2 linked regions of the Variovorax paradoxus genome follow. The protein of the gene in region 2 interacts with the protein of the main gene of each other region in a pairwise test. Links are inferred from orthologs where the notes say so. Each region holds a gene or a part of one and is shown on either strand. Other genes may lie near its edges.

Evidence for each region.
Region 1: the proteins of ligA (region 2) and leuS interact in binary tests that used the Escherichia coli proteins (3 or more experiments, as listed by UniProt). The link is inferred for Variovorax paradoxus from one-to-one orthologs.

The regions. Positions count from the first base shown.
Region 1 is NZ_CP123990.1:3,131,378-3,137,379, reverse strand. Bases 1,096-4,309 are described here. They hold leuS (leucine--tRNA ligase), read right to left. Parts: upstream 3,927-4,309; coding sequence 1,296-3,926; downstream 1,096-1,295. Other genes in these bases: QHG62_RS15190 (Bug family tripartite tricarboxylate transporter substrate binding protein), read left to right, coding at 4,044-4,309; lptE (LPS assembly lipoprotein LptE), read right to left, coding at 1,096-1,281. In the rest of the region: holA (DNA polymerase III subunit delta), read right to left, coding at 1-732; more of lptE, read right to left, coding at 760-1,095; more of QHG62_RS15190, read left to right, coding at 4,310-5,021; QHG62_RS15185 (NAD/NADP-dependent octopine/nopaline dehydrogenase family protein), read left to right, coding at 5,014-6,002.
Region 2 is NZ_CP123990.1:2,069,840-2,075,542, forward strand. What follows is about bases 355-3,269. They hold ligA (NAD-dependent DNA ligase LigA), read left to right. Parts: upstream 355-727; coding sequence 728-2,812; downstream 2,813-3,269. Other genes in these bases: QHG62_RS10150 (cell division protein ZipA C-terminal FtsZ-binding domain-containing protein), read left to right, coding at 355-704; QHG62_RS10160 (hypothetical protein), read left to right, coding at 2,923-3,269. In the rest of the region: more of QHG62_RS10150, read left to right, coding at 1-354; more of QHG62_RS10160, read left to right, coding at 3,270-3,333; def (peptide deformylase), read left to right, coding at 3,389-3,928; QHG62_RS10170 (DoxX family protein), read right to left, coding at 3,964-4,359; QHG62_RS10175 (amino acid ABC transporter substrate-binding protein), read left to right, coding at 4,535-5,569; QHG62_RS10180 (amino acid ABC transporter permease), read left to right, coding at 5,566-5,703. UniProt on the Escherichia coli protein: DNA ligase that catalyzes the formation of phosphodiester linkages between 5'-phosphoryl and 3'-hydroxyl groups in double-stranded DNA using NAD as a coenzyme and as the energy source for the reaction.

The sequences.
Region 1 (6,002 bases), 1.1 Mb from region 2 along the record:
CTGCAGGCCGTCGAGCATGCGCGCCACGCGCTGCGGATTGCCCGCAAGCACGGCCTCCGACAGCTTGAACACGTCATAGCGCGCCACGTTGTTGACCGCGGCCTCCACCTGCTCCCAGCTCAGTTCGCCCGCCGGATGCAGCAGGGCGAGCTTCTGGATTTCCTGGTGCGCCGCAAGCAGGTTGCCTTCGACGCGGTCGGCAAAGAATTGCAGCGTGCGCTGGCCCTCATCGCCCGGCATCACGCGCTGGCCCTGCAGGCCCAGCCGCTGCGCAATCCATTGCGGCAGCGCGGCACGTTCGATGGGGTCGACCTGGATGCTCGCGCCGTTGTTCTCCAAGGCCGAGAACCAGGCGCCCGTGCGCGTGGCCTTGTCCAGCCGCGGGAGCATCACGAGCGTGAGCGTGCTGTCGTTGCCCTGCGCCGCTTCAGCCAATTGCTGCAGCGCCGTGCTGCCGTCCTTGCCGGGCTTGCCCGAGGGAATGCGGATCTCGACGATTTGCTTGTCCGCGAAGAGCGAGAGCGAACCGCCCGCCGCAAGCACCGCGCTCCAGTCGAAGTGCGCGCCGGCCACGGTGTACGAACTGCGCTCGGTATAGCCCTGGGTGCGCGCCGCGGCGCGAATGGCATCCGCGGCCTCTTGCGCGAGCAACGGTTCGTCGCCGTGGATCGTGTAGAGAGACTTCAGCCCCTTTTGCAGATGGGGCCCGAGCTGGGCGCTGGCAAGTTGCATGGGATCGCGGCAGGCGCAGGCTCGCGCCTAGAGTTCCTTGACCGCAGCCAGGCGGCGCATCAGCTGCTGCGCGATGTCGGCCTGCATGTCGCGGTACAGCAGCTCGGCCTCGCCGTCTTTCGCAAGCGCATTGGTTTCGTTGAAGCTCAGGTCGCGCGTCTGCGAAACCTCGGTTGCCGGCAGCAATGTCTTGCCGCCGGGCGTGCGCAGCGAGAAGCGCACGCGCAGCTGCAGCTGCAGTTCGCGCAGCGCGCCTGCGGAGTTGGTCGAGATCACGAAGCGGTCGCGGCTCTCGTTGAGAATCTCGAGAATCGCGTCGGCCGTCTGCGCGTCGGCGGGCGGCACCAGCGTCACGGTGCCGGCCGCGCGCATTTCGCGGCGCAGCCGGTTGATGAGCTCCGAATTGCCCGACACGGCCAGCGTCTTGAACGCGAACACGGGCGCCTTGCGCAGCTCGAACCCGCAGCCGGCCAGCGCGAGGCTTGCGCCCGCGGCGGTCAGGCCCAGTAGAAAGCTGCGGCGCGGCAGCGAGGCAATTCGATTGTTCATGCTTGAGTCGTTATTCAAATGACCACGTTGACCAGGCGGCCGGGCACCACGATGACGCGCTTGGCCGGCGCACCTTCAGCGAACTTGACGAAGTCGTCGCAGGAAAGCGCGAGCTGTTCGATCTCGGCCTTGGAAGCGCCGGCCGGCACGCGCAGCGCGCCGCGCAGCTTGCCGTTGACCTGCAGCATGAGCTCGATCTCGTCCTGCTCGAGCGCAGCCAGGTCCACCACCGGCCACGGTGCGTCGAGCAGGCCGCCCAGTTCCTTGTCGTAGCCGAGCTGCTGCCAGAGCTGGAAGGCGATGTGCGGCGTGGCGGGGTAGAGGCAACGCAGCAGAATGCCGAAACCTTCACGCAGCGCGGCAGCGTCGCCGGCGCTGCCGTCTGGCTTGAAGCCTTCGAGCGCGTTGAGCAGCTTCATCGCACCCGACACCACCGTGTTGTATTGCATGCGCTGGTAGTCGTAGTCGACCTGGCGCAGCACGGTGTGCACCTCGCGGCGCAGCGCCTGGGCGTTCTTGCCGAAAGACTGGCCGCCGACGGCCACGGGCTGTACGTCGGCCTGCGCCACGCCGAAGTTCCACACCCGGCGCAGGAACCGGTAGCTGCCTTCGACGGCCGCGTCGTTCCACTCGAGCGTGGCTTCCGGCGGCGCGGTGAACATGGTGTACAGGCGCGCGGTGTCGGCGCCGTACTTCTCGATCAGGTCTTGCGGGTCGACGCCATTGCGCTCGCTCTTGCCCATCTTGCCGACACCGCCGTACTCGACCTTCATGCCGTCGGCGGTGGTGCCTCCGACGATGCGGCCCTGCGCGTCGAGCACGGGCGTTACCTCCAGCGGCGGGTGGTAGTTCTTGCCGCCTTTTTCGTCGCGGTGGTAGTAGATGTGGTTCAGCACCATGCCCTGCGTGAGCAGCTTGCTGAAGGGCTCATCGGCCTTCACAAGGCCCAGGTCGCGCATCACCTTGGTCCAGAAGCGCGCGTACAGCAGGTGAAGAATCGCGTGCTCGATGCCGCCGATGTACTGGTCCATCGGCATCCAGTAGTCGGCACCCTCGGCCACCATCGCCTGGTCGTTCTTCGGGTCGCAGTAGCGCATGAAGTACCACGAGCTGTCGACGAAGGTGTCCATGGTGTCGGTCTCGCGCCGCGCGGGCTTGCCGCAGACGGGGCAGACCACGCCGGCATGGAAGCCTTCGTGCTTGGCGAGCGGGTTGCCCGAACCGTCGGGCACGCAATCGGTCGGCAGCACCACTGGCAGGTCCTTCTCGGGGACCGGCACCGCGCCGTGTTCGTCGCAATGGATGATCGGGATCGGCGTGCCCCAGTAGCGCTGGCGGCTCACGCCCCAGTCGCGCAGGCGCCAGGTGGTCTGCATCTCGCCAAGGCCCTTCTGGCCGAGCGCATGCGCCACGGCGGCCACGGCCTCCTTGTGGGTCATGCCGCTGAAGTTGTCGGAGTTGATGGTGACGCCGCGCTGCTTGTCGCCATACCAGTCCTGCCACTTGTGATAGTCGAAGTGCGGCTCGTCGTCGACCAGCACCACCTGGATGATCTCGATGCCGTACTTGTTGGCAAAGGCAAAGTCGCGCTCGTCGTGCGCGGGCACACCCATCACGGCGCCGTCGCCGTAGTTGATGAGCACATAGTTGCCCACCCACACCGGCACCTGCTCTTCGGTGATCGGGTGCGTCACGGTGAGTCCCGTGGGCACGCCCTTCTTTTCTTGCGTGGCAAGCTCGGCCTCGGTGGTGCCGCCGGCCTTGCATTCCTCGATGAAGGCCGCGACCTTGGGGTCGAGCGTGGCGGCGTGCGCGGCCAGCGGATGCTCGGGTGCCACGGCGCAGAAGGTCACGCCCATGATGGTGTCGGCGCGCGTGGTGAACACGTACATGCGGCCGTCCTGGATCAGCTGGCCGCTCGCGTCCTTGATGTCGTGCGTGAAGGCGAAGCGCACGCCCTCGCTCTTGCCGATCCAGTTCTCCTGCATCAGCTTGACGCGTTCGGGCCAGCCCGGCAGCTTGTGCTGGGTGTGCTCGAGCAGTTCTTCGGCGTAGTCGCTGATCTTCAGGTAGTAGCCCGGGATCTCGCGGCGCTCGACCGTGGCGCCGGTGCGCCAGCCCTTGCCGTCGATCACCTGCTCGTTGGCGAGCACGGTCTGGTCGACCGGGTCCCAGTTGACGACCTGGGTCTTGCGGTAGGCAATGCCCTTTTCGAGCATCTTCAGGAACAGCCACTGGTTCCATTTGTAGTAGCTCGGGTCGCAGGTGGCGATCTCGCGGCTCCAATCGATGGCCAGGCCCATGGCCTGGAGCTGCCCGCGCATGTAGTCGATGTTCTCGTACGTCCACTTGGCCGGCGGCACGCCGTTCTTGAGCGCCGCGTTCTCGGCCGGCAGGCCGAAGGCGTCCCAGCCCATGGGCATGAGCACGTTGTAGCCGCTCATGCGCAGGTAGCGCGTGAGCATGTCGTTGATGGTGTAGTTGCGCACATGGCCCATGTGCAGCTTGCCGCTGGGGTACGGCAGCATCGAGCAGGCGTAATACTTTTTACGGCTCGCGTCCTCGGTGACGCGGTAGGCATCGGCGGCGCTCCATTGCGCCTGGGCAGCGGACTCGACGTCGCTGGGTTTGTAGCTGGGGTTCATGACGGTTCGGCAGGAGCCCGGCTCGGAGCGGCCGGGGAAGGCGGATTATCGCGCCGGACTAGACTCGCCCCCAGAAATGCGGGACTTCCTGCCACCTGACGCAGATCGGAAAAAGCCATGAAACTGCTTTGGAAACCCCTCGCTCTGGGCCTAGCGGCCTGCCTTGCCACTGCCACGCCGCTGTGGGCGCAGCAGGCCAACAACGACAAGCCGCTGCGAATCGTCGTGCCCTTCGCCCCGGGCGGCGCGCAGGACGTGATTGCCCGATACCTGGGCGCCAAGCTGACCGAAAAGCTGGGCGGCACCGTCATCGTCGACAACAAGGCGGGTGCTGGCGGCATCGTGGCGGCCGATGCGGTGGCCAAGGCGACCGACGGCGCCACCGTGCTCCTGGCCACCGGCGGCGCCATCACCATCACCCCCCACCTGCAGGCAAAGATGCCGTACGACCCGGCGCACGACCTCGCGCCCGTGGCCCTGGTCGGGGACACGCCCATGACGGTGGCCGTGCGCACCGAAAGCCCCTACAAGACCTTGGCCGACCTGCTGCGCGACGCCAAGGCCAAGCCCGGCCAAGTCACCTACGCATCCACCGGCAACGGCACGGTGTCGCACCTGACGGGCGCGCTGCTGGCGCAGGCGGCCGGCGTGAACCTGCTGCATGTGCCGTATCGCGGCGCGGCCCCGGCGCTCACCGACCTGCTCGGCGGGCAGGTGGCGCTGATCGTGACCAGCGCAGCCTCCATCGAGCCGATGGTCGCAAGCGGCAAGGCCCGCGTGCTCGGCACCTTCTCGCGCGCGGCGCTGCCCAGCCTCGGCACCCCGCCGACGGTGGCCGAGGCAACAGGGCTGCCAGGCATGGACGTGCCGGTCTGGGTCGGCGTGATGGCGCCGGCACGCATGCCCGCGGCCGGCATCGAAAAGCTGTCGGCAGCGCTGGTCGAGGTGTGCAACCTGCCCGAAACGAAACAGCGTTTTGCACAGCTCGGCGCCGTGAACACCTGCGGCGCCGGTCCGGCGCTGGCCAAAGTCATTTCGGAAGACAGCCAACGCTGGGAGAAGGTGATCAAGCAGGGCGGGATCAAGGTTGACTGAGCCGGCGGGAAAGCGCTACCAGGTAGGCATTGCCGGCGCTGGCGCTATCGCGCTCGCCAGCGCCGCGTGGCTCAGGCAGGCGGGGCACGGCATCACGCTCTGGTCGCCCGGCGGGCAGGGCGCCGACGCGCTGCGCACACAGCCGCTCGAAGCCAGCGGCGTGCAGCCGTGCACCGTCACCGTCGAGGTGGCGAGCGATGCGGCCGAGCTTTGCGATGCCTCGGATGTGCTGCTGATCGCACTGCCGGTGAACGGGCACAGGCGCGTGATGGATGCGCTGCGGCCCTTTCTGCGCGATGGGCAGACGGTGATCGTCAGCTCGATGGCCTCGCTGTCTTCGCTCTATCTCTACGAAAGCGCCCTTCGTGCGGGTCTGCGGATCACCGTCGCGAGCTTCGGCACCACGGTGCTGACCGCGCGCCGCGAGTCGGGCACGCAGGTCAAGGTGATGACGCGGCGCAAGGCGGTCGGCGTGTCCGCGCTGCCGGGCGTCAACCTCGAGGAGGCCGTTGCCCTGTGCACCGCCCTGTTCGGCAACGGCTTCTTTCCGCAGCAAAACACGCTGGCCAGCGCACTCGCGAACGTCAATCCGCAGTCCCACGGCCCGCTCGCCATCTTCAACTGGAGCCGCATCGAGCGTGGGGAAAACTGGCCGCAGTACCACTGCATGACCCCCGGCGTGGCCCGTGCGATCGAGGCGCTGGACCTCGAACGGCGGGCCGTGGCCAAGGCCTTCGGCATCGAACTCGGGCCCATCGAGGAACACTTTGCGCGATCGTTCGGCACCGAATCGGCGCGGCTCGAAGACATTGCGGCCGAGCTGCATGCCAAGCGCGGCGGCCCGCCGGGGCCTGTGCGCACCGACACCCGCTATGTGACCGAAGACATGCCCTACGGACTGGCGTTCATCGAGGCGCTGGGCCGGATTGCCGGCGTGCCCACGCCAGCGACGCGCACCATCGTGGATGCCGCCTCGCTGGT
Region 2 (5,703 bases):
TTGCCATCGAAGGACTGAACGAGCACACCGGCCAATGGGAGCCGCCCGTGGCGGGCCAGCGCTACAGCGCGTTCCAGGTCGGCGTGCAACTGGCAAACCGCACGGGTGCGCTCAACGAAATCGAATATTCCGAATTCGTGGTGAAGGCGCAGGCCTTTGCCGACGCGGTCAATGGCGCGCTCGAATTTCCCGAAATGCTCGACGAAGTGGCGCGCGCACGCGAGCTCGATCAGTTTGCCAGCGCGCACGACGCACAACTGGGCTTTGTGCTGCGCGCGCTGCACGCGGCCTGGAGCCCCGGCTATGTGCAGCAGAACGCAGCCCGTTTGGGTTTTGTGGCGGGCATCATTCCCGGCCGCATGGTGCTGCCGACCAGCGAAGTCGGGCTGCCGCCGATCCTCGGGCTTTCGTTCGACACTCAGGCCGCGCTGGCCGATGACCCGGCGCAGTCGGCCATCCGCGAGCTCAGCCTGAGCCTGGACGTACCGCAGGTCGACCGCGCCGAGCAGCCGTTTCGCCGCATGCGCGAAGCCGCTGCCACGCTCGCGCGCGAGATGGACGGCGTGGTGACCGACAGCGACGGACAGTTGCTGCGCGATGAAACCATGGACGTGATCGGCGCCGACCTCGAGCAGCTCTACGACACGCTCGAATCGCGCGACCTGGCCGCCGGTTCGCCTTTGGCTCGGCGCCTCTTCAGCTGATCCGACCTCTTCGGGAGACATTCATGACAACGCGCGACGAAGCGGCACGCGAAGCCGCCGCACTGAGCGAACTGCTCCACAAGCACGCCCACCTTTATTACGTGCTCGACGCGCCTGAGCTGCCCGACGCGGAATACGACAAGCTCTTCCAGCGGCTTCAGGCCATCGAAGCTGAGTTCCCTGATCTGAGAACGCCCGATTCCCCCACGCAGCGCGTCGGCGGCAAGGTGCTCGAAGGCTTTGTGAAGGTGCGCCACAAGGTGCCGATGCTTTCGATTCGCACCGAAACAGACATCTCTCCGGGCGGTGCGAGCGCCTTCGATGCGCGCGTGCGCAAGGAGCTGGGCCTGGCTGAAGACGGGCCTCAGGTCGAATACGTGTGCGAGCTCAAGTTCGATGGCCTGGCCATGAACCTGCGCTACGAGAACGGCGTTCTGGTGCAGGCCGCAACGCGCGGCGACGGCGAGGTCGGCGAAGAGGTAACCCAGAACATTCGCACGGTGCGCGATATTCCGCTGCGGCTCAACGGCAACGCGCCGCCCGTGGTCGAGGTGCGCGGCGAGGTCTACATGAAGCGCGCCGACTTCGATGCGCTCAATGAGCGCCAGCGGGAGAAGATTGCAGCCGGGCAGAAGAACGAAAAGGTGTTCGTCAACCCTCGCAATGCAGCGGCCGGCGCAGTGCGCCAGCTCGACCCGGCCATTGCTGCGGCGCGCCCGCTGAGTTTTTTTGCCTATGGCCTCGGCGAGGTCACGCCGGCCAGCGAAGGCGGCCCGGATTTTCCGACCCAATTCGATTGGCTGCAGCAGTTCCACGCCTGGGGATTCCCCGTGGCCAAGCAGACTGCGCGTGCCAAGGGTGCCATCGAGCTCATTGCGTTCCACGAGAACATCGGGCGCCAGCGCGATGCCTTGCCCTACGACATCGACGGTGTGGTCTACAAGGTCGACAGCCTGGAACTGCAACGGCAGCTCGGCTTCGTTTCGCGCGAGCCGCGCTGGGCCGTGGCGCACAAGTATCCCGCGCAGGAACAAATCACCGAGGTGCTCGGCATCGAGGTGCAGGTGGGGCGCACCGGCAAACTCACGCCGGTGGCCAAGCTCGCGCCGGTCTTCGTCGGCGGCGTGACCGTGACCAACGCCACGCTGCACAACGAGGACGAGGCACGCCGCAAGGACGTGCGGGTGGGCGACCAGGTCATCGTGCGCCGCGCGGGCGACGTGATTCCCGAAGTGGTCGGCGTGGTGCCCGAGAGCCTGGCCAAGCCGGAAGGCGAGCGCGGCCCGCTGTTCACCATGCCGCGCCAGTGCCCCGTGTGCGGATCGGAAGCGCTGCGCGAAGAAGGCGAGGTCGACTACCGCTGCACGGGCGGCCTGTTCTGCGCCGCCCAGCGCAAGGAAGCCATCCTGCACTTTGCGGCGCGCCGTGCGGTCGATGTCGATGGACTCGGCGACAAGCTGGTCGAGCAATTGGTCGATGCCAATCTCATCCGCACCTTGCCTGACCTGTACAGGCTGGGCTTCACCACCCTGGCGGGCCTGGACCGCATGGCCGAGAAATCGGCCAAGAACCTTGTCGATGCGCTGGAAGCCTCGAAGAAAACGACGTTGCCGCGCTTCCTGTTCGGGCTGGGTATCCGGCATGTGGGCGAGAGCACCGCGAAAGACCTGGCCAAGCATTTCGGCAAGCTGGACGCCATCATGGACGCGACCGAAGAACAGCTGCTCGAAGTCAACGACGTGGGTCCCGTGGTGGCGCAAAGCCTGCGCACGTTCTTCGACCAGCCGCATAACCGCGAAGTGGTCGAGCAGTTGCGCGCCTGCGGCCTGAGCTGGGAAGAGGGCGAACCCGCCGCCCGCGCGCCCAAGCCGCTGGCGGGACTGACCTTCGTGATTACCGGCACCCTTCCTACGCTCAGCAGGGACGAAGCAAAGGACAAACTGGAAGCGGCCGGTGCCAAGGTGGCCGGCTCCGTCAGCAAGAAGACAAACTACCTGGTTGCCGGCGAAGAGGCCGGGAGCAAGCTCGACAAGGCCCGTGAACTCGGCGTGGACGTGATCGATGAGGCGGGTATGCTGGAGATACTCGCCAACGGCGTGCCGGGCTGAAAGCTGTGGAGGCGAGGCCTGTTTACCGCTGGTTACGCGGCTTCACACCCGAGCAGTCAACAGGGGCTACAAGCTGGCGTTGAAGACAAAAGGCTGACAAGGAGTCCCTTATGCAGAAAATTCGTGTTCTCGGTACCTGTGTCGCCATTGGCGGCTTCGCGCTGCTTGGCGGTTGCGTTGCCGTTCCCGGCGATCCCTACTACAACGGGGGCTACTCGCAGCCGTATTACGACAACCCGGTGGTCGTTCAGCCGGCGCCTGTCTACATCGAGGGCGGCGCCTACTACGAAGGCCGCCGTCCCTACTATGGCGGGCGGCCTTATTACGGCGACCGTCCCTACTACGGCCGTCCAGGCTACCCGGCGGTGCGTCCAAGCTATCCGGTGGCACCTGCGCGGCCGGGCTGGGGTGGCGGGCGCCCGGGGCCCAGTGTGCAGCCAGGCGTGGCGCCAGACCAGACGCCGCGTGGCCGTGCACGGCTCTACACCTCGCCCGACTCCAAGACCCAGACCCCTCCCTGATCGCGGCGCGGGCGGGTAGACCATCGCAGCGCTTGGCTGTCGCGATAATCCCGCCATGGCCATACGCGAAATCCTGAAAATGGGCGACCCCCGGTTGCTGCGCGTTGCGCAGCCGGTGGCCGCTTTCGACACCGACGAGCTGCACCTGCTGGTGCGCGACATGTTCGAGACGATGCTTGCGGTGAACGGCGCCGGGCTGGCCGCACCGCAAATCGGCGTCGACCAGCAACTGGTGATATTCGGCACCGACGTCGTCAATCCCCGCTACCCCGACGCACCCCCGGTGCCACGCACCGTGCTGCTGAATCCCGTCATCACGCCGATCGGCGACGAGGAAGAAGAGGGCTGGGAAGGGTGCCTTTCGGTGCCAGGTTTGCGCGGCGTGGTGCCGCGCTTTTCGAATATCCGCTATACCGGCTTCGATCCTTATGGCGATCCGATCGACCGGACCGCGAGCGGCTTTCATGCACGCGTGGTGCAGCACGAGGTGGATCACCTGCTGGGCAAGCTCTATCCGATGCGGGTGCGCGATTTTTCGCGCTTCGGTTATACCGACGTCCTGTTTCCAGGGCTCGACGCCAATGACGACGACTGAGAAAAAGCGGCCGGTTCAGCACCGGCCGCATGCGTTCAGTTGTACCTGCCGCCCAGGCCGAAGCGGCCGCCGCCGAAGAGTGCAATGGCAAGTGCCGAGAACAGGAACATGCCCTGCAGTTCCAGCGCCCAGCCGCCCTGGCCATTGAGGGCGCCCAGGTCCTTCTGGTGCACGAGCCAGATCGCCGCCACCATGTTGATTGCCACGATCAACGCTGCCGGGCGGGTGAAAAGGCCCACGATCAGCAGCACGGGAGCAAGGATCTCACCGACGTAGACCAGGTACGCCATGGCCGCCGGCAACCCATGGGATGCCAGCATGCCGCCGATGCCGTCGACGCCCTTGCCGACTTTCGCAATGCCGTGCAGCAGGATGAGGATGCCGAGTGCAACGCGCAGAACGAGCTTGCCGGTGTCATCGGATTTGGTCATGAGCAGATTCCTGGTGAGAGTGATTGAAGGGTCATATGTTAGTGAATGTGCCAAGGTCAAGAAAAGCCCGCGACCGGCGGCCTATATGGCATATGCATCCAACCGACCGTTCTTTGGCAGAGTGGCGCGCGGCCCCGTACACTGCCTTTTGCTTGTTGTTGAGGAGAACACACCAATGAAGAATCGATTCCGCCCCGCGCTGGCCGTTGCCGCGTCCGTTGTTGCACTGTCGGCCGCAGCGCCGGCTTTTGCCGGCAAGACCCTCGATGCGGTCAAGCAGCGCGGCACCGTCAAATGCGGCGTGACGAACGGCGTGGCCGGCTTTTCGGCGCCCGACACACAAGGCAACTGGTCGGGCCTGGACGTCGATACATGCCGCGCCATTGCCGCCGCGGTGCTGGGCGATGCGAAAAAAGTCGACTTCGTGCCGCTCAACTCGCAGCAGCGCTTTTCGGCCCTGCAGGCCGGCGAAATCGACATTCTTGCCCGCAACACCACGTGGACGCTCACGCGCGATGCGTCGTTGGGCTTCAACTTCACCACCATCACGTACTACGACGGCCAGGGCTTTCTGGTGCCGAAGAAGCTCAAGGTCACAAGCGCCAAGCAGCTCAAGAACGCGACCATCTGCACGCAGTCGGGCACCACCAACGAAAAGAACGTCTCCGACTACTTCCGCGCCCAGAACATTCCGGTCAAGACGGTCGTGTTCGAGAGCTTCGAGGCTTCGTTCAAGGCGTTCTTCTCGGGCCGCTGCCAGGCTTTCACCACCGACGCCTCGGCGCTTGCGGGCCTGCGCAACAAGGAAGCGCCCAACCCCGACGACTACATCATCCTGCCCGAGCTCATTTCCAAGGAGCCGCTCGCGCCGCTGGTGCGCCGCGGCGACGACGAATGGTTTGCCATTGCCAAGTGGGTGCCCAACGCACTCATCGAGGCAGAGGAGTTTGGCGTGACGCAGGCCAATGCAGACGATCTCAAGGCCAACAGCAAAGACCCGGCGCAGCAGCGCCTGGTCGGCACCGGCGAAGACCTGGGCAAGCTGCTGGGTCTCGACAAGGACTGGTCGTTCCGCGCGATCAAGGCCGTGGGTAACTACGGCGAGATGTTCGAACGCAACGTCGGGCCCAAATCGGTGCTCAAGCTGCCGCGCGGTTCGAACAATCTCTGGAACAAGGGCGGCCTGATCTACGCACCACCGGTTCGATGAGCCGGCAAGCCTCGCGCCGCGGCGCCTGGCTGGCCTGGGTTGTCCAGGCGCTGCTGGTGCTGGCCGTAATGGCCGGCGCCGTCTGGGTGATGAACCACGCGCTCGACGTGCTGCGCTCGCGAGGGGTGCGCTCC